3 regions of the Fusibacter sp. QWL-12 genome follow, and region 1 is predicted to be linked to each of the others. Evidence: a T-box and tRNA genes for the amino acid it is inferred to sense, from the RefSeq annotation. Region 1 holds a T-box; the other regions hold tRNA genes.
The links. The T-box of region 1 lies ahead of metG (methionine--tRNA ligase). A T-box ahead of a tRNA ligase gene usually reads a tRNA of that ligase, here a tRNA-Met.
Positions count from the first base shown of each region.

Region 1 (7,503 bases):
TGTCGAACGTATAAGCTAGAGCCGAAAGAAATTCGCATGATTCAGCCTTATGTAGGCAAGCGCCCAAATCTGTTTTTAATCATGTGTTCAAAGGGCGGACAACCCGATCTTAAATTTCTTGACCCTTTGGTAGTATATAATCATGATGGGTCATACACAGATGAAATTTATGAGATTTATCAGTCTGAAAATATTGATGTGTTTAAACGTGAGGAAACATTATGATGGGAAAACTGTATCTTTGTGGTACACCAATAGGTAATTTAGAGGATATTACATTTCGAGCACTTAGAATTTTAAAAGAAGTGGATGTGGTTTATGCAGAAGATACGCGACACTCTATTCGTTTGTTAAATCACTTTGAAATTTCCAAACCATTGCATAGTTATCACGAGCATAATCAAGAAAAAGCAGGCAAAGAAATCATCGAGAAAATAAAAAATGGGGACCAAATCGCATTGATTACAGATGCAGGTATGCCAGGGATCTCAGATCCTGGTCATGATTTGGTAAAACTTTGTATAACTGAAGAGATTCCATTTGAGGTTGTACCAGGTGTGACCGCATTTACCACTGCACTTGTCGGCTCAGGGCTTCCTACGGACCGTTTTGCCTTCGAGGGTTTTTTATCGAGAGACAAGAAACAGAAAAAACAAATTTTAGAACGAATTAAACGTGAAACCAGAACTCTGATTTTTTATGAGTCACCCCATCGCTTTAAAGACACACTCAAACTAATGTTTGACATTTTGGGTGAACGTGAGGTTGTCGTTGCGAGAGAACTGACGAAAAAGTATGAGGAATATAAGCGGGGGTCGTTTGAGTCCTTAATTGCGTATTATTCTGAGAATGAAATTCGAGGTGAAATCGTTTTGATCGTATCAGGAAGTGATGAAGGCGAAGTGGTCGAGGCGAGCTATGATCCTGAAATGTCTATCGAAGCACATGTGAGTTCATTTTTGGAGAGCGGAATGGATAAAAAAGAGGCGATGAAAAAGGTTGCCGTTCTTAGGGGATTGAAAAAGTCAGAGGTGTATAAAGCGCTGTTATAGTTAAGTTTTGATTTAATCAAATCGTAATAAATCAAATCAAATTAAATTAGATCAAACCCAATAAAACCAAAGACAATAAAACCAAAGACAATAAAACTATATTAATGTAAATAATAAAAATATACCAAGATAAATAAAAAATCCCAGAGAAATCTGGGATTTATTTTGTTGATTTTTTGCTTTAGTGTAAAATTCTATAAGTCTTTAATCTCATCTACACAAGCTGGGCAAATGTTTTTGCCTTTGACGTTTTTAACGCCTTTTGCTTGACCACAGAAAATACAAGCTGGCTCGTATTTTTTGAGGATAATCGTTTCACCTTCAGTGAAAATTTCAAGTGCATCCTTTTCACCGATAGTGAGTGTTCTTCTAAGCTCGATAGGAATAACCACTCTACCTAGCTCATCGACTTTTCTTACAATTCCTGTCGATTTCATAATAAGATACCTCCTAAGACATTTAATGACATTTCCATAGACTCATCATAGACCAATCTTTTCCAAAAGTCAACGGAAGTGCCAAAAAAAAGAAATTCAGGAAATCCAAATATTATACTTTAAGAACTAACGCTATCTCCTGTATTTTCCTTGTTTGTAGCGTTTTCTATAACTTCATTTACTTCGTCTGCTGCTTCTTTAAGGTCATTCATTTTGCCACTAAAGTATTTATCGTAAAGGACTTTTCCGATTGAAAGTGTGTGTAAAAGTGAAGAGAGACCGCTGACAAAGCCTTTGTTCTCATTAATGGTGCCCGTAACAGACTCTGCAGTACTTGCCACATTGTCGACAGTTGTTCTAAATGCTTGAACGTCGTGTGCAACCTCACCAGTGATCACTTCGATATGTTTTGATAAATCTGGTACAACTTCTAAAGTCGCATCGATTTTTGTTCTATTTTCATCGACGATTAGATTCACACTTTTCATAATTTTAAGTGCGCGTCTTACGACCAATATTAAATAAACGAACAAGGTTACAAGTGCGCCCCATAGTACAAACAATAAAAGATCCTTGACGGTAATGACCAATTCGCTATTCATAGTCCCTCCTGTGTTGATATGTTACGATTATTATACATCAATTATCGGTATTTCTAAACAGTGGAATCAAAAAAACAAAAGGACACACCCTGCGGTATGCCCTAAGATTGTTTTATCTTACTTTAAATGCTTGATTGTTAATGACAATTTTGTTAGCATCGATAAATAATGATGAATCATTGATACTTACTGCAAAATTAGGAATAGAAACGAACGCTTCATCCTCTGATTTGGCATGTGCTGCAGAGAATTCTCCAAAGCCGTATAGGTCGTAAGAAATCGAGTTCAGGTTTTCACCTTTAATCTGCATATCCGATGGTAAATCGTGATCAATATAGTAGAAAGCTTTAACGTCCTCAAAGACAATTTCAGCTTGTTCTATATGATCATCTATTGATTTGTTGCTAATGGCAACAGATATTTTATCAAAATCCATATCAAAGTTAATAGCGTTTATGGTTCCTCTAGAGTAAGTGTCTAAAATAGGATGAAAACTATTTGACATGTGCACCTCTTTCTTCTTAAAATCAACATGCTGTAAAACTAGTATATTAATATCATATAATACGCCGCTAATCAACACCTTTTTAAAATGTTACAAATATTTTAGGTTGAACTTTCTCTTCAACTGTGTTAAAATCCCAAATATAAAAGGTAATGATAGGAAGAGTAACTTTTAGCTCGAGCAGAGAGAGCCTGCGGTTGGTGTAAGTAGGTGTCGAAATGAAGGTGAAGATGGCCCTTGAACCGAAGATGTGAATGATTAGCATTTTCCGGATTTGTACACGTTATCGTACAGTTGATTGTTGGATCAACATGAGGAGATTATAGTGATGTAATCTTGAATTAGGGTGGTAACACGAACTGACTTCGTCCCTTTGGGGGTCGAGGTTTTTTATTTTTTTTGATGTCTTTCGGCGTAGGTTGATGAGAAAAGTTATTTATTAGAAAAGAAAAATAATTGAAAAGATTAATAATAAAAATGATACATGGTAAAAAAAATCAAAAAACAAATAAAAAATGATAATTTATAAAATTGAAAGGTAGGCGATTTTATGTCAAAAGGAACTTATTACGTAACCACACCGATTTATTATCCAAGCTCAAAGCTTCACATCGGACACACTTATACGACTGTAGCAGCTGATGCGATTGCGAGATACAAAAGAGTAACTGGTTATGACGTTATGTTTTTAACTGGAACAGATGAGCATGGCCAAAAGATTCAAAACGTAGCAGAGGGAAAAGGTCTTCATCCTAAAGCTTTTTTAGATGAGGTTGTAGGCGAGATCAAAAAACTATGGGAGACCATGGAAATTTCTTACGATCACTTTATTCGTACAACGGATGAGGAACATGAAAGAAGAGTTTCTCAAATCTTTAAGCATTTGTACGACAAAGGTGATATCTATAAAGGAGAGTACGAAGGTTTATACTGTACGCCATGTGAGTCGTTTTGGACTGAATCTCAATTAAAAGATGGCAATTGTCCTGACTGTGGTAGACCGGTACAAAGTACAAAAGAAGAAGCGTATTTCTTTAAATTATCAAAATATCAAGATCGTCTTTTAGAGCTCTTTGAATCTAATCCAGAAATACTTGAGCCAAAATCTCGCATCAATGAGATGGTCAATAACTTTATCAAACCAGGTCTTGAAGACTTGTGTGTGTCGAGATCGACTTTCAACTGGGGGATTCCAGTACCAATGGATAACGACCACGTCATCTATGTCTGGATCGATGCACTCAGCAACTATATTACTGCTCTTGGCTATCCAGAAGCGACGGAGGGTAACTTTGCTAAGTTTTGGCCAGCTGATGTGCATTTAGTGGGTAAAGAAATCGTTAGATTCCATACAATTATTTGGTTTTCGATCCTAATGGCTTTAGAATTACCACTTCCGAAGAAAGTATTTGGTCACGGCTGGATTCTATTAGAAGGTGGTAAAATGTCGAAATCCGTTGGTAATATCGTTGATCCTGTCGTATTAATTGAAAGATATGGTGTTGATGCACTTAAGTATTTCTTGTTGAGAGAGTATACTTTTGGACAAGATGGTCTTTTTACGAATGAAGTTCTTCTTAACAGAATCAATGCTGACTTAGCCAACGATTTAGGCAACCTTGTATCAAGAACCATTTCAATGGTTGAAAAATATCGCGAAGGTATCGTGCCAAGTGCAAGCGATGCAACTGATTTTGATGCGGATCTAAAGCTTGTAGCGACTTCAGCGAGCAATCTTGTAGATAAAAAATTAGACAATCTTGATTTTTCAGGTGCACTTGAAGAAATTTGGAAGGTCGTAAGAAGAACAAATAAATATATTGATGAAACAATGCCTTGGGCACTTGCTAAAGAAGAAGTGTTAGCAGGAAAACTCGATACAGTATTATATAACCTCGTTGAAAGTATCCGATTGATTTCTGCGTTAATTCAACCTTTCTTGATTCATACTTCAAGAAAAATCTGGGAGCAGCTCGGTATCAAAGAGGGTGAGTTAACTGTATGGGACACTACCTATCAGTTTGGACTCTATCCAGTTGGAACAAAAGTACAAAAGGGCGAAGCACTTTTCCCAAGAATTGATGTTAAGCTTGAACTTGAAGCTTTAGAAGAACTAAGTAGACAAGCAAAAGAAGCAGCTGCTGGTGCTTCAAAGGAAGCGGAGGCAGTTGAGGCACCTTCTATACCTTTAAAACCAGAAATTACAATAGACGACTTCGCTAAAGTGGATTTAAGAGTGGCAAAAGTAATCGCTGCTAAACCACATCCAGATGCCAATAAACTTTTAATTTTAACTTTAAAAGTTGGAAATGAGGAGAGACAGGTCGTTTCAGGAATTGCTAAAAATTACAAGCCTGAAGAGCTAGTGGGAATGGACGTCATCGTTGTGGCTAACCTAAAACCAGTTAAGCTAAGAGGAGAGTTGTCACAAGGTATGATTCTCGCAGCGACTAGTGGTGAAAAGCTAACGCTTGTAACTGCTGATATCGAAGATGGTAGTACGGTATCTTAAGAGGTTAGTAATGTGTCTTAATTAGAAAAAGAATTTAAATTAGTAAAAAGAACTTAATGTTGAAACGCCCCCGTTATTCATATGGGGGTATTTCTTTTTTTATGAGATTAAGGCATAATATAATAAGTAGATAAATTTTTTTTTAAAGATGTTGACTGTATTAGAAATATTAATAATATTGAATGAAAACACCTATTTAGAGGGTTAATTGTATCTAATAGCGTGTTTGAAAGTTATATATCGAAGATTTGGTTATGAATTGGAGGTAAACGTGTTTTTTGATTCACATTCCCACTTAGACGCGAGTCAGTTTGATGATGACCGCGAGTTAATGATCAAGAGAACGCAGCTCAATCAAATAGATTTTGTTTTAAATCCTGGCGCAGATTTACCATCGAGTCAAAAGGCAGTTGAACTCGCAAATCTCTACCCTTTTATCTATGCTGCAGTAGGTATTCATCCGCATGATGTCGAGATGATGACAGAAGAAATGCTCTCTGAGATTGAAACGCTTGCTCAAAATCCTAAAGTTAAAGCGATCGGTGAAATTGGACTGGATTATTATAGAGATTTATCCCCAAGAGAGCTTCAAAAGAAATGGTTTATAGAGCAGCTTAGATTGGCTAAAAAGCTAAATCTACCTGTCGTTATTCACGATAGAGATGCCAACGAAGATGTGCTAAAAATTTTAAAAGAAGAGCGTCAGTTTGAGACAGGCGTTTTGATGCATTGTTACTCTGGTAGTAAGGAGCTGGCATTGCAATACGTTAAGCTTGGGGCATATATATCTATAGCAGGGCCTCTGACCTATAAGAATGCTAGAAAAACGGTTGAGGTCGTTGAAGCTGTCCCTGTAGATCGACTTATGATTGAAACAGATGCACCCTATTTAACACCAGAACCGTACAGAGGCAAGAGAAATGAACCAATGTATGTTCGCCACACCTGTCAAAGAATGGCGAATATTAAAGGGGTTTATTTAGAAGAAATGGCCCAAATAACCAAGGAAAATGCAATGAGATTTTTTAATATAAACGAGTAGCCATAATGGGCTAGAAAGAGAGTCTATGGAACAAATTAAAGAGACGATTGTCGTTGAGGGTAAAGATGACGAAGCGGCAGTCAAAAAAGCATTAAAATGCAATATCATTACAACCAGTGGTTTTGGATTGAATGAAAAGATTTTTAAACAGATTGAGTATGCAGCTAAGACCACGGGAATTATTATTTTTACTGACCCAGACCATGCTGGTGAAAGAATTAGAGAACGCATTGCAAAGCGTTGTCCTAACTGTAAGCATGCGTTTTTAAGTCGAGAAGATGCTGAGTACAAGGGCGATATCGGGATAGAGAATGCTTCTCCTGAGAGTATTTTAGATGCACTTTCAAAAGTTAGAACTTTAATAGAGATCTCTGAAGTATCATTTACTAAGCAGGATATGATTACACTTGAGCTTGAGGGCTATCCACATTCTGCAGTGCTTAGAAATAAGATGGGTAAAGTGCTTGGCATCGGCTACTGCAATGCAAAACAGTTTTTAAATCGACTCAATCACTATGGCGTTACAAGACAAGAGTTCATTGACGCTTATGAAATTATTACTAAAGAGTGAGGCATTATGGATAGATTAACGTCACCAAGAACGATTAAATACATTATGGAGAAATACGGCTTTCACTTTAGTAAAAGCTTAGGTCAAAACTTTATCATCGATGATCATGTAATCGAGCGAATTATTGATGGTGCAGAGGTTGGAGGAGAGGACGTCGTTCTTGAAATTGGTCCTGGTATTGGCGTTTTGACCAATGCTCTTTGCGAATCTGCTGAAAAGGTTGTGAGTATTGAAATTGATAAATCGCTTATACCTGTATTAGGAGAAACAGTTGGACATCATGATAACCTTAAGATAGTCAATCAAGATGTTTTAAAGACAGATGTTAAAGCATTGATTAAAGAAGAGTTTGGTGATAGAAAACCAAAGTTGATTGCCAATCTACCATACTATGTTACGACACCAATTATTATGCTCTTTCTCGAAGAGCGTATCCCTATAAGCGATTTGATCGTTATGATACAAAAGGAAGTTGCTGATCGTATCGTTGCAGGGCCAGGAACGAAAGCTTATGGTGCTTTATCAGTAGTGGTTCAGTACTTTACGGAGCCGAGCATCGTTACAAGAGTTTCCAGAGGGTCTTTTATGCCGATGCCGAACGTTGATTCAACGGTTATTCGACTTAATGTAAGAGAAAACCCGCCGGTGACGCTATTAGATGAGGAAGTGTTTTTCCTTACCATAAAAGATGCATTTGGAAAAAGAAGAAAAACATTGTTGAATGCATTGTCTTCTGGTTTTTTAAAGCTCACCAAAGAGCAAACCAAATTGGCGCTAGCTGA
Region 1 is NZ_CM178745.1:1,566,605-1,574,107, reverse strand. It holds gene AC4PID_RS07905 (tRNA1(Val) (adenine(37)-N6)-methyltransferase) at 1-225, shown strand, start outside; gene rsmI (16S rRNA (cytidine(1402)-2'-O)-methyltransferase) at 222-1,052, shown strand; gene AC4PID_RS07895 (AbrB/MazE/SpoVT family DNA-binding domain-containing protein) at 1,247-1,489, opposite strand; gene AC4PID_RS07890 (hypothetical protein) at 1,609-2,091, opposite strand; gene AC4PID_RS07885 (YxiG family protein) at 2,204-2,596, opposite strand; T-box leader at 2,740-2,972, shown strand; gene metG (methionine--tRNA ligase) at 3,147-5,108, shown strand; gene AC4PID_RS07875 (TatD family hydrolase) at 5,380-6,150, shown strand; gene rnmV (ribonuclease M5) at 6,176-6,721, shown strand; gene rsmA (16S rRNA (adenine(1518)-N(6)/adenine(1519)-N(6))-dimethyltransferase RsmA) at 6,728-7,503, shown strand, end outside.

Region 2 (7,503 bases), 760 kb from region 1:
GAGTCTAAATCGAAAGAAGTAAAAAACCCGATATTAGTAAAATAATATCAAATGGTCAAGATAATAAGAGCATAGGGCGGATGCCTTGGCACTAGGAGCCGAAGAAGGACGTGGTAAGCTGCGAAAAGCTACGGGGAGCTGCAAGCAAGTGTAGATCCGTAGATATCCGAATGGGGCAACCCGGCTGGAGTAATGTCCAGTCATCCATAACTGAATTCATAGGTTATAGGAAGGGAACTCAGGGAACTGAAACATCTAAGTACCTGAAGGAAGAGAAAACAAAAGTGATTTCCTAAGTAGTGGCGAGCGAACGGGAAATAGCCCAAACCTAAGTCTTCGGACGAAGGGGTGTGGACAGTCGATAAAGTGAAAATGTATCTTAGCAGAACTGCTTGGGAAAGCAGGCCGAAGAGTGTGAGAGCCACGTAAGCGAAAAGAGAAGTATAGCGAGACTGATCCGGAGTACCACGGAGCACGTGAAACTTTGTGGGAAGCAGGCAGGACCATCTGCCAAGGCTAAATACTACCTAGTGACCGATAGTGAATAGTACCGTGAGGGAAAGGTGAAAAGAACCCCGAGAGGGGAGTGAAAAGAACCTGAAACCCTATGTTTACAAGCAATGGAAGTTCGTTAAAGAACGACCATGTACTTTTTGTAGAACGGGCCAACGAGTTACGTTATGCAGCAAGGTTAAGTGCTTCAGGCACGGAGCCGCAGCGAAAGCGAGTCTGAAAAGGGCGAATGAGTTGTATGGCGTAGACCCGAAACCGGGTGACCTATCCATGTGCAGGGTGAAGCGAGGGTAAAACCTCTTGGAGGCCCGAACCCATATCTGTTGAAAAAGGTTGGGATGACATGTGGATAGCGGAGAAATTCCAATCGAACCCGGAGATAGCTGGTTCTCCTCGAAATAGCTTTAGGGCTAGCCTTGAGGTAAAGAGATACGGGGGTAGAGCACTGAATGTCCTAGGGGCTTTCACCGGCTACCGAAGACTATCAAACTCCGAATACCGATATCTTATACTCAGGAGTCAGACTATGTGTGATAAGATTCATAGTCAAAAGGGAAACAGCCCAGACCATCAGCTAAGGTCCCAAAATGTAAGTTAAGTGGAAAAGGATGTGGGATTGCCCAGACAACTAGGATGTTGGCTTAGAAGCAGCCATACATTTAAAGAGTGCGTAATAGCTCACTAGTCGAGTGATCCTGCGCCGAAGATTACCGGGGCTCAAACTTACTACCGAAGCTATGGAATTAGAGTAATCTAATTGGTAGAGGAGCATTGTATACGGGGTGAAGCACGATCGTAAGGACGTGTGGACTGTATAGAAGAGAGAATGTTGGCATGAGTAACGAGAGACGGGTGAGAATCCCGTCCGCCGAAAACCTAAGGTTTCCTGAGGAAGGTTCGTCCGCTCAGGGTAAGTCAGGACCTAAGCCGAGGACGAAAGTCGTAGGCGATGGACAACAGGTAAAGATTCCTGTACCACCGAGAACCGTTTGAGAGAGGGAATGACACAGGAGGTTATGCTAAGCGCACGATTGGTTGAGTGCGTCCAAGCAGCGAGTCTGAGAGGTAGGCAAATCCGCCTCTTGTAAGGGTGAGCTGTGATGGGGAGTGAAAATAGTAGCGAAGTAGCAGATATCACACTGTCGAGAAAAGTTTCTATCGAGGGAGCAGGTGCCTGTACCGTAAACCGACACAGGTAGGAGAGTAGAGAATACTAAGGCGAGCGAGAAAACTATTGTTAAGGAACTCGGCAAAATGACCCCGTAACTTCGGGAGAAGGGGTGCCATCACAGGTTCAGAGCTAGTGGTGGCCGCAGAGGATAGGTCCAAGCGACTGTTTACCAAAAACACAGGTCTCTGCTAAATCGAAAGATGATGTATAGGGGCTGACGCCTGCCCGGTGCTGGAAGGTTAAGGGGAAGTGTTAGAGCAATCGAAGCATAGAACCGAAGCCCCAGTAAACGGCGGCCGTAACTATAACGGTCCTAAGGTAGCGAAATTCCTTGTCGGGTAAGTTCCGACCCGCACGAAAGGCGTAACGATTTGGACGCTGTCTCAACAATAGACTCGGTGAAATTGTAGTACCGGTAAAGATGCCGGTTACCCGCAGCTAGACGGAAAGACCCCGTGGAGCTTTACTGTAGCTTGGCACTGGATAATGGTATATCATGTACAGGATAGGTGGGAGACTTAGAAGTTAGGACGCCAGTCTTAATGGAGTCACCGTTGGGATACCACTCTTGATATAACGTTATTCTAACTGTAATCAGTTACCCTGATTCAGGACAATGTCAGGTGGGCAGTTTGACTGGGGCGGTCGCCTCCTAAAGAGTAACGGAGGCGCCTAAAGGTTCCCTCAGCGCGGTTGGAAATCGCGCGAAGAGTGTAAAGGCAAAAGGGAGCTTGACTGCGAGAGAGACATTTCGAGCAGGTACGAAAGTAGAGCTTAGTGATCCGGTGGCACCGCATGGAAGGGCCATCGCTCAACGGATAAAAGCTACCCCGGGGATAACAGGCTTATCTCCCCCAAGAGTCCACATCGACGGGGAGGTTTGGCACCTCGATGTCGGCTCGTCTCATCCTGGGGCTGAAGTAGGTCCCAAGGGTTGGGCTGTTCGCCCATTAAAGAGGCACGCGAGCTGGGTTCAGAACGTCGTGAGACAGTTCGGTCCCTATCTGCTGTGGGCGTAGGAAATTTGAGAGGAGCTGTCCTTAGTACGAGAGGACCGGGATGGACAAACCTCTGGTGGATCAGTTGTCTTGCCAAAGGCACAGCTGAGTAGCTAAGTTTGGACGGGATAAGCGCTGAAGGCATCTAAGCGCGAAGCCCCCCTTAAGATGAGATTTCCCATCCAGAAATGGAGTAAGACCCCATGAAGATAATGTGGTAATAGGCCTGAGGTGTAAGTGCAGTAATGCATTCAGCTGACAGGTACTAATAGGTCGAGGTCTTGACCAAGATTTTTACTAAAACTTTTAATGAATGATCTGTATGTAGTTTTTAGGGTATATACCTTAAACTGTTGAAACCATCATTTTATGATGTTTTAATAGAAAGCCTAGTCTATTTACTTCGTAAACAGACCCACGGCTGAATTTGCAAAGCAAATTCATATCTAGTGACGATGGCGGAGGGGCAACACCTGTTCCCATACCGAACACAGAAGTAAAGTCCTCCAGCGTCGATGGTACTTAGCGGGCAGCTGCTTGGGAGAGTAGAACGTTGCTAGTTAAAAAGTTGTTTTTACAACTTATATTCCAAGGTAGCTCAATGGTGGAGCACTCGGCTGTTAACCGATAGGCTGAGGGTTCGAATCCCTCCCTTGGAGCCATTTTATTTAAAAGTTGCCGTGGTGGCGGAACTGGCAGACGCACAGGACTTAAAATCCTGCGGTGGCGACACCGTACCGGTTCGATTCCGGTCCTCGGCACCAACTTTTATCGCGGAGTGGAGCAGTGGCAGCTCGTTGGGCTCATAACCCAAAGGCCGCAGGTTCGAATCCTGCCTCCGCAACCATGAATATTTTCATCCTAGGCCCCTTGGTCAAGCGGTCAAGACACCGCCCTTTCACGGCGGTAACAGGGGTTCGATTCCCCTAGGGGTCACCATTTGGAAGTTTAGCTCAGCTGGGAGAGCATCTGCCTTACAAGCAGAGGGTCATAGGTTCGATCCCTATAACTTCCACCATTTTTGAACTTAGAAATAAGTTCATCGCGGTCCAGTAGTTCAGTTGGTTAGAACGCTAGCCTGTCACGCTAGAGGTCGAGGGTTCGAGTCCCTTCTGGATCGCCATTTATATGCCGGTGTAGCTCAATTGGTAGAGCAACTGACTTGTAATCAGTAGGTCGCGGGTTCGAGTCCCATCACCGGCTCCATTTTTCAAAGTGGAGGGGTTCCCGAGTGGCCAAAGGGGGCTGACTGTAAATCCGTTATCTGAGATTTCGAAGGTTCGAATCCTTCTCCCTCCACCAAAAATATGCGGAAGTGGCTCAGTGGTAGAGCATCGCCTTGCCAAGGCGAGGGTCGCGAGTTCGAATCTCGTCTTCCGCTCCAATTTAATAGGCGTCCGTAGCTCAACTGGATAGAGCACCGCCCTTCTAAGGCGGGGGTTTGGGGTTCGAGTCCCTACGGACGCGCCATATAAGGAGAGGTACCGAAGCGGTCATAACGGGGCGGTCTTGAAAACCGTTAGGGTGCAAGCCCACGTGGGTTCGAATCCCACCCTCTCCGCCATTTAAATAATTGTGGGCGTATAGCTCAGCTGGTTAGAGCGCACGCCTGATAAGCGTGAGGTCGGTGGTTCGAGTCCACTTATGCCCACCACAATTATGCCCAGATAGCTCAGTCGGTAGAGCAGGGGACTGAAAATCCCCGTGTCGGTGGTTCGATTCCGCCTCTGGGCACCATCTAGATCAATGATTAAGATTTCTTAGTCGTTGGTCTTTTACTTTTTTGTCAAATAAGTTATAGTATTAATATTACAAAGATAATATGGATTATCTCAATATAACCAAAACACTAAATCTGTGTAAGTGCAAAGGAAACATAATTATGAATCAAAATGGATTTAAAGAAGAGGAAAGAGAGAAAAGAGAATTGGGAAATAATACATTAAACGATTCTAATATATTGGATTCTCCGTTAATACAATATAGAAATCAATTAGATGAAATCGATAAGAATCTTATCAGATTACTTTCAGAGAGGTATAGCATCACAGATTTAGTTGGAGAATACAAAAGAGAACAGCAAATTGAAGTTTTAGATTCAGAACGAGAGAATAGATTGCTAGAAAGAGTGAAGAATTTGGCCATAGAGAATAAGATTTTAGTAAATCAAGAGGATTTGAATTTTTTAGTTGAACTGTATGAATCAATAATGAGGCATAGTAGGCTGAGACAAAGCAATAATAGATAAAGAATTACAATTATATTAAGATTCTCAGTTAGCTCATGTAAATTGAACCCATTAATAGTATACTTGAAATGGTATTTATTAAAGAATTTTTGAGGTGTTTATGGAATTTATTAATTCATTGTTTGACACAATGATGGCTTTCTTATCAGAAGTTAAATTAAATTATATTATTGATATTGGAATTATTGCCTTTGTATTTTACAAATTATTAGGATTAATCAGAGAGACAAGAGCTGAACAATTGGTTAAGGGCTTTTTGATCATTTTGATTATCTCAAAATTGAGTGAATGGGCAAAACTATATGCCATAAATTATATTCTGCAAAATACTTTTACAATTGGTCTTATTGCATTGGTAATTATTTTCCAACCTGAGCTTAGAAAAGCGCTTGAACACCTTGGAAGAAGCCAATGGTTATTAACAAATAATAAAAAAGGAACTCTTGAAGAGCAGTCTCGATCCATAAATGAAATTGTTGATGCAGTAAGTGTAATGTCTCGAAAAAAAATTGGTGCATTAATAGTTGTTGAAAGACTAATAGGTATCAATGACATTATTGATACTGGGACAATCATAGATGCACAGATCAGTGCAGACTTGATTATGAATGTATTTTATCCAAAATCGCCATTACATGATGGAGCGGTTATTATTAAAAACAATCGGCTGATGGCTGCGGGCTGTTTGTTACCACTTTCTTCTAATAAATATATTAGCAAGGAGTTAGGAACTCGACATAGAGCAGCAATGGGCATGACAGAGAGTTCGGATGCATTAATTGTCATTGTTTCTGAAGAAACGGGAGCAATTTCAATGGCAGTTGAAGGAAAGCTACAAAGATTTTTAGATACTTCCACTTTGAGAGACTTGATGATTAATACCCTTGAGAATGAGAAAGATGGAGGTGAAAAACGTGCCACAAAAAAATAAAACACCACTCTTTTTCACTAGTATTAAAAATCTGTTTGTAAAAGCAATTAACTGGATTATAAAACTACCAAAAGCGATTTTTGATGTTAAATTATCTCATAATACTGGAACAAAGATTTTATCATTGGCTATGGCTATATTATTTTGGATTTTTGTTATGGATCAAGTTGATCCTGAAATCACTAGAGTGATTGAATCCGTTCCAGTACAATTAACAAACACTCAAGAGCTTGACCAAAACAACCTTAAAATCATGAATCAAACTGATTATTTTGTGAACGTTGAAGTTACCGGACGGCGAAACAATGTTCTTAGTTTAAATGCAAAAAATATATCGTTGTGGGCAGACTTGAGATCGGTAAGAAGTGGAATTAACAATGTTTATATTAACAGTACGATCAATTCTGAATCCGTTTCGATTAAGGCAGTTGTACCTAATGAAATTGTGTTAACTGTGGATCGGGTAGTCTCCTTACCAAAGCCTGTTCAGATTATTATTAGTGATCAATATCAAGATTCATTATATCAACAAAATCTTGAAGTGACACCGCTTGAAATAAAAGTAACAGGGCCGGAAAGTTTGGTTAACTCTGTTTCATATTTAGGTGGAACCATTTCTGTTGGAACGTTAGATAGTGATTATCAAAGAGAAGTTTCGTTGGTCCCTTACTCATTTGACGGTGAAGTAGTTAATGGTGTAACCCTTGAAAGTAGTTATGCGAGCATCGCATTAACAATAGGAAAAAATAAATCTGTTGGGATTGAACCAGTCGTTAATGGCGCACCTGCTGAAGGATATAAAGTTGTTAGCGTTGCTGTAAATCCTCAAAATGTAACCGTTCAAGGTGATATTACTAAAATTGATGAACTGACGACTTTAATGACAAAAGAGATTCAACTTACTGGTGAGGAAACTGGAACAATAATCGTTGAAAAGGAATTAAACCTACCAGAGGGTATTACTGTATCTACTGGTCAACCGACTGTACAAGTAGAAATTCAAATTGAAGAAGTACAAACAAAGGAATTTACTTTTGCGATTAACGAGTTGCCAGTTGTCAATCTAAACCAAGGATTCATCACAGACTTAAATGCCAATGAAGGTGTTGTAGTTGTTAAAGTGACCGATATTGAATCTGTTATTAAAGCATTAAGTAAAAATGATTTGCATCTCGATTTGAATTTTAGTAATGTTACTGAGGTGGGAAATTATAGACTAATCGTCAACTATTCAAGTGAATTAAACCTGGAGAATGTTATTATTGAGCCTGAATATGTCGATGTCAATGTTTCTGAAAGTGCAACACCATAATCAATGAACAAATAAAAGGCATTTCTAAGGATATGCCTTTTTTATTTGCAGCAAATAGATTATAGAGAATATTAAAAATAGAGACAATATAGAAATAAAACAATTTTAAATAGTGACATAATAAAAAAAGATTAGACTATGAAAACAGATACTATATTAATTTTAGTAGTTATTAATAGTTACATTTGCTTTATAGTAAAGGCACATGGTAACGGTTTGATACATTTTATGTTAAAATAGATGTAGGCTTAAATTTTATCAGTTAGAGAGACATTTAATCAAATTAAAATGAGGTATTTATGCGTAGAGACATACAAAAGATTCTCGATT
Region 2 is NZ_CM178745.1:2,322,456-2,329,958, forward strand. It holds rRNA gene AC4PID_RS11270 (23S ribosomal RNA) at 54-2,971, shown strand; rRNA gene rrf (5S ribosomal RNA) at 3,128-3,244, shown strand; tRNA gene AC4PID_RS11280 (tRNA-Asn) at 3,270-3,344, shown strand; tRNA gene AC4PID_RS11285 (tRNA-Leu) at 3,360-3,446, shown strand; tRNA gene AC4PID_RS11290 (tRNA-Met) at 3,455-3,529, shown strand; tRNA gene AC4PID_RS11295 (tRNA-Glu) at 3,547-3,621, shown strand; tRNA gene AC4PID_RS11300 (tRNA-Val) at 3,625-3,700, shown strand; tRNA gene AC4PID_RS11305 (tRNA-Asp) at 3,729-3,805, shown strand; tRNA gene AC4PID_RS11310 (tRNA-Thr) at 3,813-3,888, shown strand; tRNA gene AC4PID_RS11315 (tRNA-Tyr) at 3,900-3,984, shown strand; tRNA gene AC4PID_RS11320 (tRNA-Gly) at 3,992-4,066, shown strand; tRNA gene AC4PID_RS11325 (tRNA-Arg) at 4,076-4,152, shown strand; tRNA gene AC4PID_RS11330 (tRNA-Ser) at 4,158-4,246, shown strand; tRNA gene AC4PID_RS11335 (tRNA-Ile) at 4,260-4,336, shown strand; tRNA gene AC4PID_RS11340 (tRNA-Phe) at 4,344-4,419, shown strand; gene AC4PID_RS11345 (chorismate mutase) at 4,565-4,930, shown strand; gene cdaA (diadenylate cyclase CdaA) at 5,031-5,861, shown strand; gene AC4PID_RS11355 (CdaR family protein) at 5,845-7,173, shown strand; gene AC4PID_RS11360 (sigma-54 interaction domain-containing protein) at 7,473-7,503, shown strand, end outside.
Region 2: it encodes a tRNA-Met, which carries the amino acid that the T-box ahead of metG (methionine--tRNA ligase) is inferred to sense. The anticodon was not compared.

Region 3 (7,503 bases), 1.1 Mb from region 1:
AACTCAGGGAACTGAAACATCTAAGTACCTGAAGGAAGAGAAAACAAAAGTGATTTCCTAAGTAGTGGCGAGCGAACGGGAAATAGCCCAAACCTAAGTCTTCGGACGAAGGGGTGTGGACAGTCGATAAAGTGAAAATGTATCTTAGCAGAACTGCTTGGGAAAGCAGGCCGAAGAGTGTGAGAGCCACGTAAGCGAAAAGAGAAGTATAGCGAGACTGATCCGGAGTACCACGGAGCACGTGAAACTTTGTGGGAAGCAGGCAGGACCATCTGCCAAGGCTAAATACTACCTAGTGACCGATAGTGAATAGTACCGTGAGGGAAAGGTGAAAAGAACCCCGAGAGGGGAGTGAAAAGAACCTGAAACCCTATGTTTACAAGCAATGGAAGTTCGTTAAAGAACGACCATGTACTTTTTGTAGAACGGGCCAACGAGTTACGTTATGCAGCAAGGTTAAGTGCTTCAGGCACGGAGCCGCAGCGAAAGCGAGTCTGAAAAGGGCGAATGAGTTGTATGGCGTAGACCCGAAACCGGGTGACCTATCCATGTGCAGGGTGAAGCGAGGGTAAAACCTCTTGGAGGCCCGAACCCATATCTGTTGAAAAAGGTTGGGATGACATGTGGATAGCGGAGAAATTCCAATCGAACCCGGAGATAGCTGGTTCTCCTCGAAATAGCTTTAGGGCTAGCCTTGAGGTAAAGAGATACGGGGGTAGAGCACTGAATGTCCTAGGGGCTTTCACCGGCTACCGAAGACTATCAAACTCCGAATACCGATATCTTATACTCAGGAGTCAGACTATGTGTGATAAGATTCATAGTCAAAAGGGAAACAGCCCAGACCATCAGCTAAGGTCCCAAAATGTAAGTTAAGTGGAAAAGGATGTGGGATTGCCCAGACAACTAGGATGTTGGCTTAGAAGCAGCCATACATTTAAAGAGTGCGTAATAGCTCACTAGTCGAGTGATCCTGCGCCGAAGATTACCGGGGCTCAAACTTACTACCGAAGCTATGGAATTAGAGTAATCTAATTGGTAGAGGAGCATTGTATACGGGGTGAAGCACGATCGTAAGGACGTGTGGACTGTATAGAAGAGAGAATGTTGGCATGAGTAACGAGAGACGGGTGAGAATCCCGTCCGCCGAAAACCTAAGGTTTCCTGAGGAAGGTTCGTCCGCTCAGGGTAAGTCAGGACCTAAGCCGAGGACGAAAGTCGTAGGCGATGGACAACAGGTAAAGATTCCTGTACCACCGAGAACCGTTTGAGAGAGGGAATGACACAGGAGGTTATGCTAAGCGCACGATTGGTTGAGTGCGTCCAAGCAGCGAGTCTGAGAGGTAGGCAAATCCGCCTCTTGTAAGGGTGAGCTGTGATGGGGAGTGAAAATAGTAGCGAAGTAGCAGATATCACACTGTCGAGAAAAGTTTCTATCGAGGGAGCAGGTGCCTGTACCGTAAACCGACACAGGTAGGAGAGTAGAGAATACTAAGGCGAGCGAGAAAACTATTGTTAAGGAACTCGGCAAAATGACCCCGTAACTTCGGGAGAAGGGGTGCCATCACAGGTTCAGAGCTAGTGGTGGCCGCAGAGGATAGGTCCAAGCGACTGTTTACCAAAAACACAGGTCTCTGCTAAATCGAAAGATGATGTATAGGGGCTGACGCCTGCCCGGTGCTGGAAGGTTAAGGGGAAGTGTTAGAGCAATCGAAGCATAGAACCGAAGCCCCAGTAAACGGCGGCCGTAACTATAACGGTCCTAAGGTAGCGAAATTCCTTGTCGGGTAAGTTCCGACCCGCACGAAAGGCGTAACGATTTGGACGCTGTCTCAACAATAGACTCGGTGAAATTGTAGTACCGGTAAAGATGCCGGTTACCCGCAGCTAGACGGAAAGACCCCGTGGAGCTTTACTGTAGCTTGGCACTGGATAATGGTATATCATGTACAGGATAGGTGGGAGACTTAGAAGTTAGGACGCCAGTCTTAATGGAGTCACCGTTGGGATACCACTCTTGATATAACGTTATTCTAACTGTAATCAGTTACCCTGATTCAGGACAATGTCAGGTGGGCAGTTTGACTGGGGCGGTCGCCTCCTAAAGAGTAACGGAGGCGCCTAAAGGTTCCCTCAGCGCGGTTGGAAATCGCGCGAAGAGTGTAAAGGCAAAAGGGAGCTTGACTGCGAGAGAGACATTTCGAGCAGGTACGAAAGTAGAGCTTAGTGATCCGGTGGCACCGCATGGAAGGGCCATCGCTCAACGGATAAAAGCTACCCCGGGGATAACAGGCTTATCTCCCCCAAGAGTCCACATCGACGGGGAGGTTTGGCACCTCGATGTCGGCTCGTCTCATCCTGGGGCTGAAGTAGGTCCCAAGGGTTGGGCTGTTCGCCCATTAAAGAGGCACGCGAGCTGGGTTCAGAACGTCGTGAGACAGTTCGGTCCCTATCTGCTGTGGGCGTAGGAAATTTGAGAGGAGCTGTCCTTAGTACGAGAGGACCGGGATGGACAAACCTCTGGTGGATCAGTTGTCTTGCCAAAGGCACAGCTGAGTAGCTAAGTTTGGACGGGATAAGCGCTGAAGGCATCTAAGCGCGAAGCCCCCCTTAAGATGAGATTTCCCATCCAGAAATGGAGTAAGACCCCATGAAGATAATGTGGTAATAGGCCTGAGGTGTAAGTGCAGTAATGCATTCAGCTGACAGGTACTAATAGGTCGAGGTCTTGACCAAATTTTTACTAAAACTTTTAATGAATGATCTGTATGTAGTTTTTAGGGTATATGCCTTAAACTGTTGAAACCATCATTTTATGTTGTTTTAATAGAAAGCCTAGTCTATTTACTTTGTAAACAGACCCACGGCTGAATTTGCAAAGCAAATTCATATCTAGTGACGATGGCGGAGGGGCAACACCTGTACCCATACCGAACACAGAAGTAAAGTCCTCCAGCGTCGATGGTACTTAGCGGGCAGCTGCTTGGGAGAGTAGAACGTTGCTAGTTAAAAGTTGTTTTTACAACTTATATTCCAAGGTAGCTCAATGGTGGAGCACTCGGCTGTTAACCGATAGGCTGAGGGTTCGAATCCCTCCCTTGGAGCCATTTTATTTAAAAGTTGCCGTGGTGGCGGAACTGGCAGACGCACAGGACTTAAAATCCTGCGGTGGCGACACCGTACCGGTTCGATTCCGGTCCTCGGCACCAACTTTTATCGCGGAGTGGAGCAGTGGCAGCTCGTTGGGCTCATAACCCAAAGGCCGCAGGTTCGAATCCTGCCTCCGCAACCATGAATATTTTGTTTTAACTTGGCGGCGTAGCTTAGTTGGCTAGAGCGTCCGGTTCATACCCGGAAGGTCGGTGGTTCGAATCCGCCCGCCGCTACCATTTTTACTCTTATTCATGGCCCCTTGGTCAAGCGGTCAAGACACCGCCCTTTCACGGCGGTAACAGGGGTTCGATTCCCCTAGGGGTCACCATTTGGAAGTTTAGCTCAGCTGGGAGAGCATCTGCCTTACAAGCAGAGGGTCATAGGTTCGATCCCTATAACTTCCACCATTTTTGAACTTAGAAATAAGTTCATCGCGGTCCAGTAGTTCAGTTGGTTAGAACGCTAGCCTGTCACGCTAGAGGTCGAGGGTTCGAGTCCCTTCTGGATCGCCATTTATATGCCGGTGTAGCTCAATTGGTAGAGCAACTGACTTGTAATCAGTAGGTCGCGGGTTCGAGTCCCATCACCGGCTCCATTTTTCAAAGTGGAGGGGTTCCCGAGTGGCCAAAGGGGGCGGACTGTAAATCCGTTATCTGAGATTTCGAAGGTTCGAATCCTTCTCCCTCCACCAAAATTTCATTTATGGGTATATTGATTTGTATGTGGAACGGACTTGTTTGGTAAAAAACAAGCAAATTTGGAAGCATGTACATCCACTTGCGGGTGTAGCTCAATGGTAGAGCCCCAGCCTTCCAAGCTGGTTGTGAGAGTTCGATTCTCTTCACCCGCTCCATCAAGACATTGGGGATTCGCCAAGCGGTAAGGCAACGGACTTTGACTCCGTCATTCACAGGTTCAAATCCTGTATCCCCAGCCATTTTTAACGTGATCCATTAGCTCAGTCGGTAGAGCACCTGACTTTTAATCAGGGTGTCCCGCGTTCGAGTCGCGGATGGATCACCATTTTCATCAAGGTCCATTAGCTTAGTTGGTAGAGCACCTGACTCTTAATCAGGGGGTCCAGAGTTCGAGTCTCTGATGGACCACCAACAAGTTATTTTTTAAGGAGAGGTACCGAAGCGGTCATAACGGGGCGGTCTTGAAAACCGTTAGGGTGCAAGCCCACGTGGGTTCGAATCCCACCCTCTCCGCCATAAAATTTTGGAGAAGTACTCAAGTGGCTGAAGAGGCTCCCCTGCTAAGGGAGTAGGTCTCGACAAGGGGCGCGAGGGTTCAAATCCCTCCTTCTCCGCCAATTTCTTTATGGAACATTATGCAAGAGTAATCTTGCTAGGATGCTCAGAGGGCCATTAGCTCAGTTGGTTAGAGCATCCGGCTCATAACCGGATGGTCCGGGGTTCGAGTCCCTGATGGCCCACCATTAATACAATAGGGGTGTAGCTCAGCTGGTAGAGCAGCGGTCTCCAAAACCGCGTGTCGTGGGTTCGAAGCCTGTCACCCCTGCCATTCAATTTTATATTTATCTTCGGGGTGTAGCGCAGTTTGGTAGCGCATCTGGTTTGGGACCAGAGGGCCGCGGGTTCAAATCCTGCCACCCCGACCATTTTCAATAATTGTGGGCGTATAGCTCAGCTGGTTAGAGCGCACGCCTGATAAGCGTGAGGTCGGTGGTTCGAGTCCACTTATGCCCACCACAATTATGCCCAGATAGCTCAGTCGGTAGAGCAGGGGACTGAAAATCCCCGTGTCGGTGGTTCGATTCCGCCTCTGGGCACCATTAACAAACTTAGGTTTGTTTTTTTTTTTTACTAAAAAAACTAGTTAAGTTAAGCTTAACTAGTTTTAATTATTTATTCTCAGTTTCATTTGTGGTTAAAAGTCTAAGACATCAAATTCATAGATTTTTTTTCTGAAGTGAGATGGATATTAAATTGTAAGACTTAAAGAGGGTATAAAAAACTGTTGTAATAAATGATCTAATACATAATAAATATTATCCCTTATTAGTTCGTCGTTAAAAACCATTAATGATGAATGCTTTTCTTCATCAGAACAGGACTCAAAAGATTTGCTATAGAGGAGATTAGAGTTAAAGAATCCGTAATTATTTCCTCTAGGATCTGAAAACTGATTAAAATATAGCTTACACTGCAGACTATTATTTGAGTAATATAAATAATATGAGGGATCATCAAGCTGAAAATCTAGTAATGATATTTTATCATTAAGTGTAATCCCAACTTCAATATAAGATTTTTTAAGTTTAATAGAATTGATATATGACTTAATAGAGAGTATTTTAAATTGAGCTGGGGCAAATTCTTGAATGCTGTGTGTGATCTTTAAAAGAGGAACCATATTAATTATATCTTCATAATTATGAAGCAGTATACTATGCTTCATTTTATCGGATTTTGTTTCCAAATAGGCTTGGTAAAGCAAAATACTATCTTTACCTGATATGGTATCTTCACGATGGATGCCTACGGCCTTTTCAACAGATTTAAGCTTTGAATTAGGTAACTTTAGAACCTCCTGATACTGCTTTGCAATTCGGTATAGATCAATATTGGCAGACTTATTAAGTATAAATGAAAGGTTGTAATGATTAATCCTAGCATTTATAAACGGAAAGTCAAAAGAGTTGCCATTAAAACTAATATAATAATCAATATCATTCTCTTTTATATACTGTTTTAAGTACATCAAGATTTCTTTCTCGGATAAGTAATCCTGATTAAAGAGCTGCAATGCTTCACCAGTTAATACATTTTTCTTGAAAAGTATTAGTCCAATTAAAATAATTCTGTTTTTATGTGATAAACCATCTGTCTCAATATCAATAAATAGGATATTAGAGTGATTGAGTGTTGGATGGCCAGTCCATGTGATTGGATATTTTAAGATTTCCATAATTTATTCTCCATAATATATTTCTATTTAAGTCTACATGTTTTTACAAAGTGGGTCAACATTGGATTAGTTTCTTGCATTTTGTTATATTATTGCAATTATACTAGCTTTACATATGAAATTATGTTAATATATATTCGGTGTACTATCTTATTGTAAGCGAGGATCTAAATGGTTACTTTTAACACCTTTAAAAGAGGATTAACAAACGGATTTAAAACTTTGTGGCTTCTATCTAAAATATTAGTACCTGTCTATTTGATCGTTACAATTATTCGATTAACACCAATAATTGATTGGATTGCTTTTATATTTAAACCGATAATGTTTGCATTTGGTTTACCAGGAGAAGCTGCAATTGTCCTAGTACTAGGTAATACTTTAAATTTATATGCTGCGTTAGGTGCAATTGCGTCTTTAACTTTAACCGCTAAACAAATCACGATTCTTGCCATTATGCTAGGTTTTTCACATTCATTAATCGTTGAAACTGCGGTATTAAGAAAACTCAATGTCAAGCCATGGCAAGCGATTTCTTTCAGAGTAAGCTTGGGAATCGTAAGTGGCATCATCATGAATTTAGTTCTTTAGATTAAGGTGGTGAGTAGATGACATTCTTAAATGATTTTTATACATTAGGTATATTGGGCAGTCTCGAATCCATCTGGGGTATTGCAAAAATTGTTATACCTTTAATGTTATTTATGGAGATTGCAAAAGATATTAAGCTCCTTGATTGGATTGGAAAATTATTTAAACCGATCACCAAACTTATAAAGGCAGATGAGCATTCTGCATTTCCTTTAACAGTAGGATTTATTTTTGGTATTTCTTATGGTGCTGGCGTATTAATTAAAACATCTGAAGATGGAGAAATAAGCAAGACAAGTTTGTTTATCATTTCAGTATTCCTTGCAGCTTGTCATGCTATTGTTGAAGACACATTATTGTTCGTAGCAGTGGGAGCAAATGGCATTATTGTTGTTCTCGTTCGTGTACTAGTTGCTTTTCTATCAGCGATGATAATATCTAGGTTTATTATTAGAGAAAGTTAAATCTGGGGGGAAATATGAGAGAGATTGCAATCAATGAACTAAAAGTGGGGGAGTGTCTTTCAAAAGACATTTATAATGATTTAGGCAATATTATTCTAGCTCAGGGAACAGAAATCAATTCTAGGCATCTAGAGTACTTTAGAAATCATGGGATTGATTATGTCTATATTGATGATAATTTAAATGAAGAAAAAACAATCTTAAGTGCTCGAATCTATGCTGATGATAAGTACAGAGATCTAAATACGAATTATGGTGTGGTATTACATCGGTTTAAAATGATGTATAATCAAGTTCAAAATAAAGATTTTAACTTTGACGTTAAAACACTTGAAGAAGAAATAAAGCCATTAGTAGACGC
Region 3 is NZ_CM178745.1:457,319-464,821, reverse strand. It holds rRNA gene AC4PID_RS02760 (23S ribosomal RNA) at 1-2,736, shown strand, start outside; rRNA gene rrf (5S ribosomal RNA) at 2,892-3,008, shown strand; tRNA gene AC4PID_RS02750 (tRNA-Asn) at 3,033-3,107, shown strand; tRNA gene AC4PID_RS02745 (tRNA-Leu) at 3,123-3,209, shown strand; tRNA gene AC4PID_RS02740 (tRNA-Met) at 3,218-3,292, shown strand; tRNA gene AC4PID_RS02735 (tRNA-Met) at 3,313-3,389, shown strand; tRNA gene AC4PID_RS02730 (tRNA-Glu) at 3,407-3,481, shown strand; tRNA gene AC4PID_RS02725 (tRNA-Val) at 3,485-3,560, shown strand; tRNA gene AC4PID_RS02720 (tRNA-Asp) at 3,589-3,665, shown strand; tRNA gene AC4PID_RS02715 (tRNA-Thr) at 3,673-3,748, shown strand; tRNA gene AC4PID_RS02710 (tRNA-Tyr) at 3,760-3,844, shown strand; tRNA gene AC4PID_RS02705 (tRNA-Gly) at 3,933-4,006, shown strand; tRNA gene AC4PID_RS02700 (tRNA-Gln) at 4,016-4,090, shown strand; tRNA gene AC4PID_RS02695 (tRNA-Lys) at 4,101-4,176, shown strand; tRNA gene AC4PID_RS02690 (tRNA-Lys) at 4,187-4,262, shown strand; tRNA gene AC4PID_RS02685 (tRNA-Ser) at 4,279-4,367, shown strand; tRNA gene AC4PID_RS02680 (tRNA-Ser) at 4,377-4,468, shown strand; tRNA gene AC4PID_RS02675 (tRNA-Ile) at 4,518-4,594, shown strand; tRNA gene AC4PID_RS02670 (tRNA-Trp) at 4,605-4,680, shown strand; tRNA gene AC4PID_RS02665 (tRNA-Pro) at 4,701-4,777, shown strand; tRNA gene AC4PID_RS02660 (tRNA-Ile) at 4,792-4,868, shown strand; tRNA gene AC4PID_RS02655 (tRNA-Phe) at 4,876-4,951, shown strand; gene AC4PID_RS02650 (ribonuclease H-like domain-containing protein) at 5,101-6,087, opposite strand; gene AC4PID_RS02645 (nucleoside recognition domain-containing protein) at 6,259-6,678, shown strand; gene AC4PID_RS02640 (nucleoside recognition domain-containing protein) at 6,696-7,142, shown strand; gene AC4PID_RS02635 (HD-GYP domain-containing protein) at 7,157-7,503, shown strand, end outside.
Region 3: it encodes a tRNA-Met, which carries the amino acid that the T-box ahead of metG (methionine--tRNA ligase) is inferred to sense. The anticodon was not compared.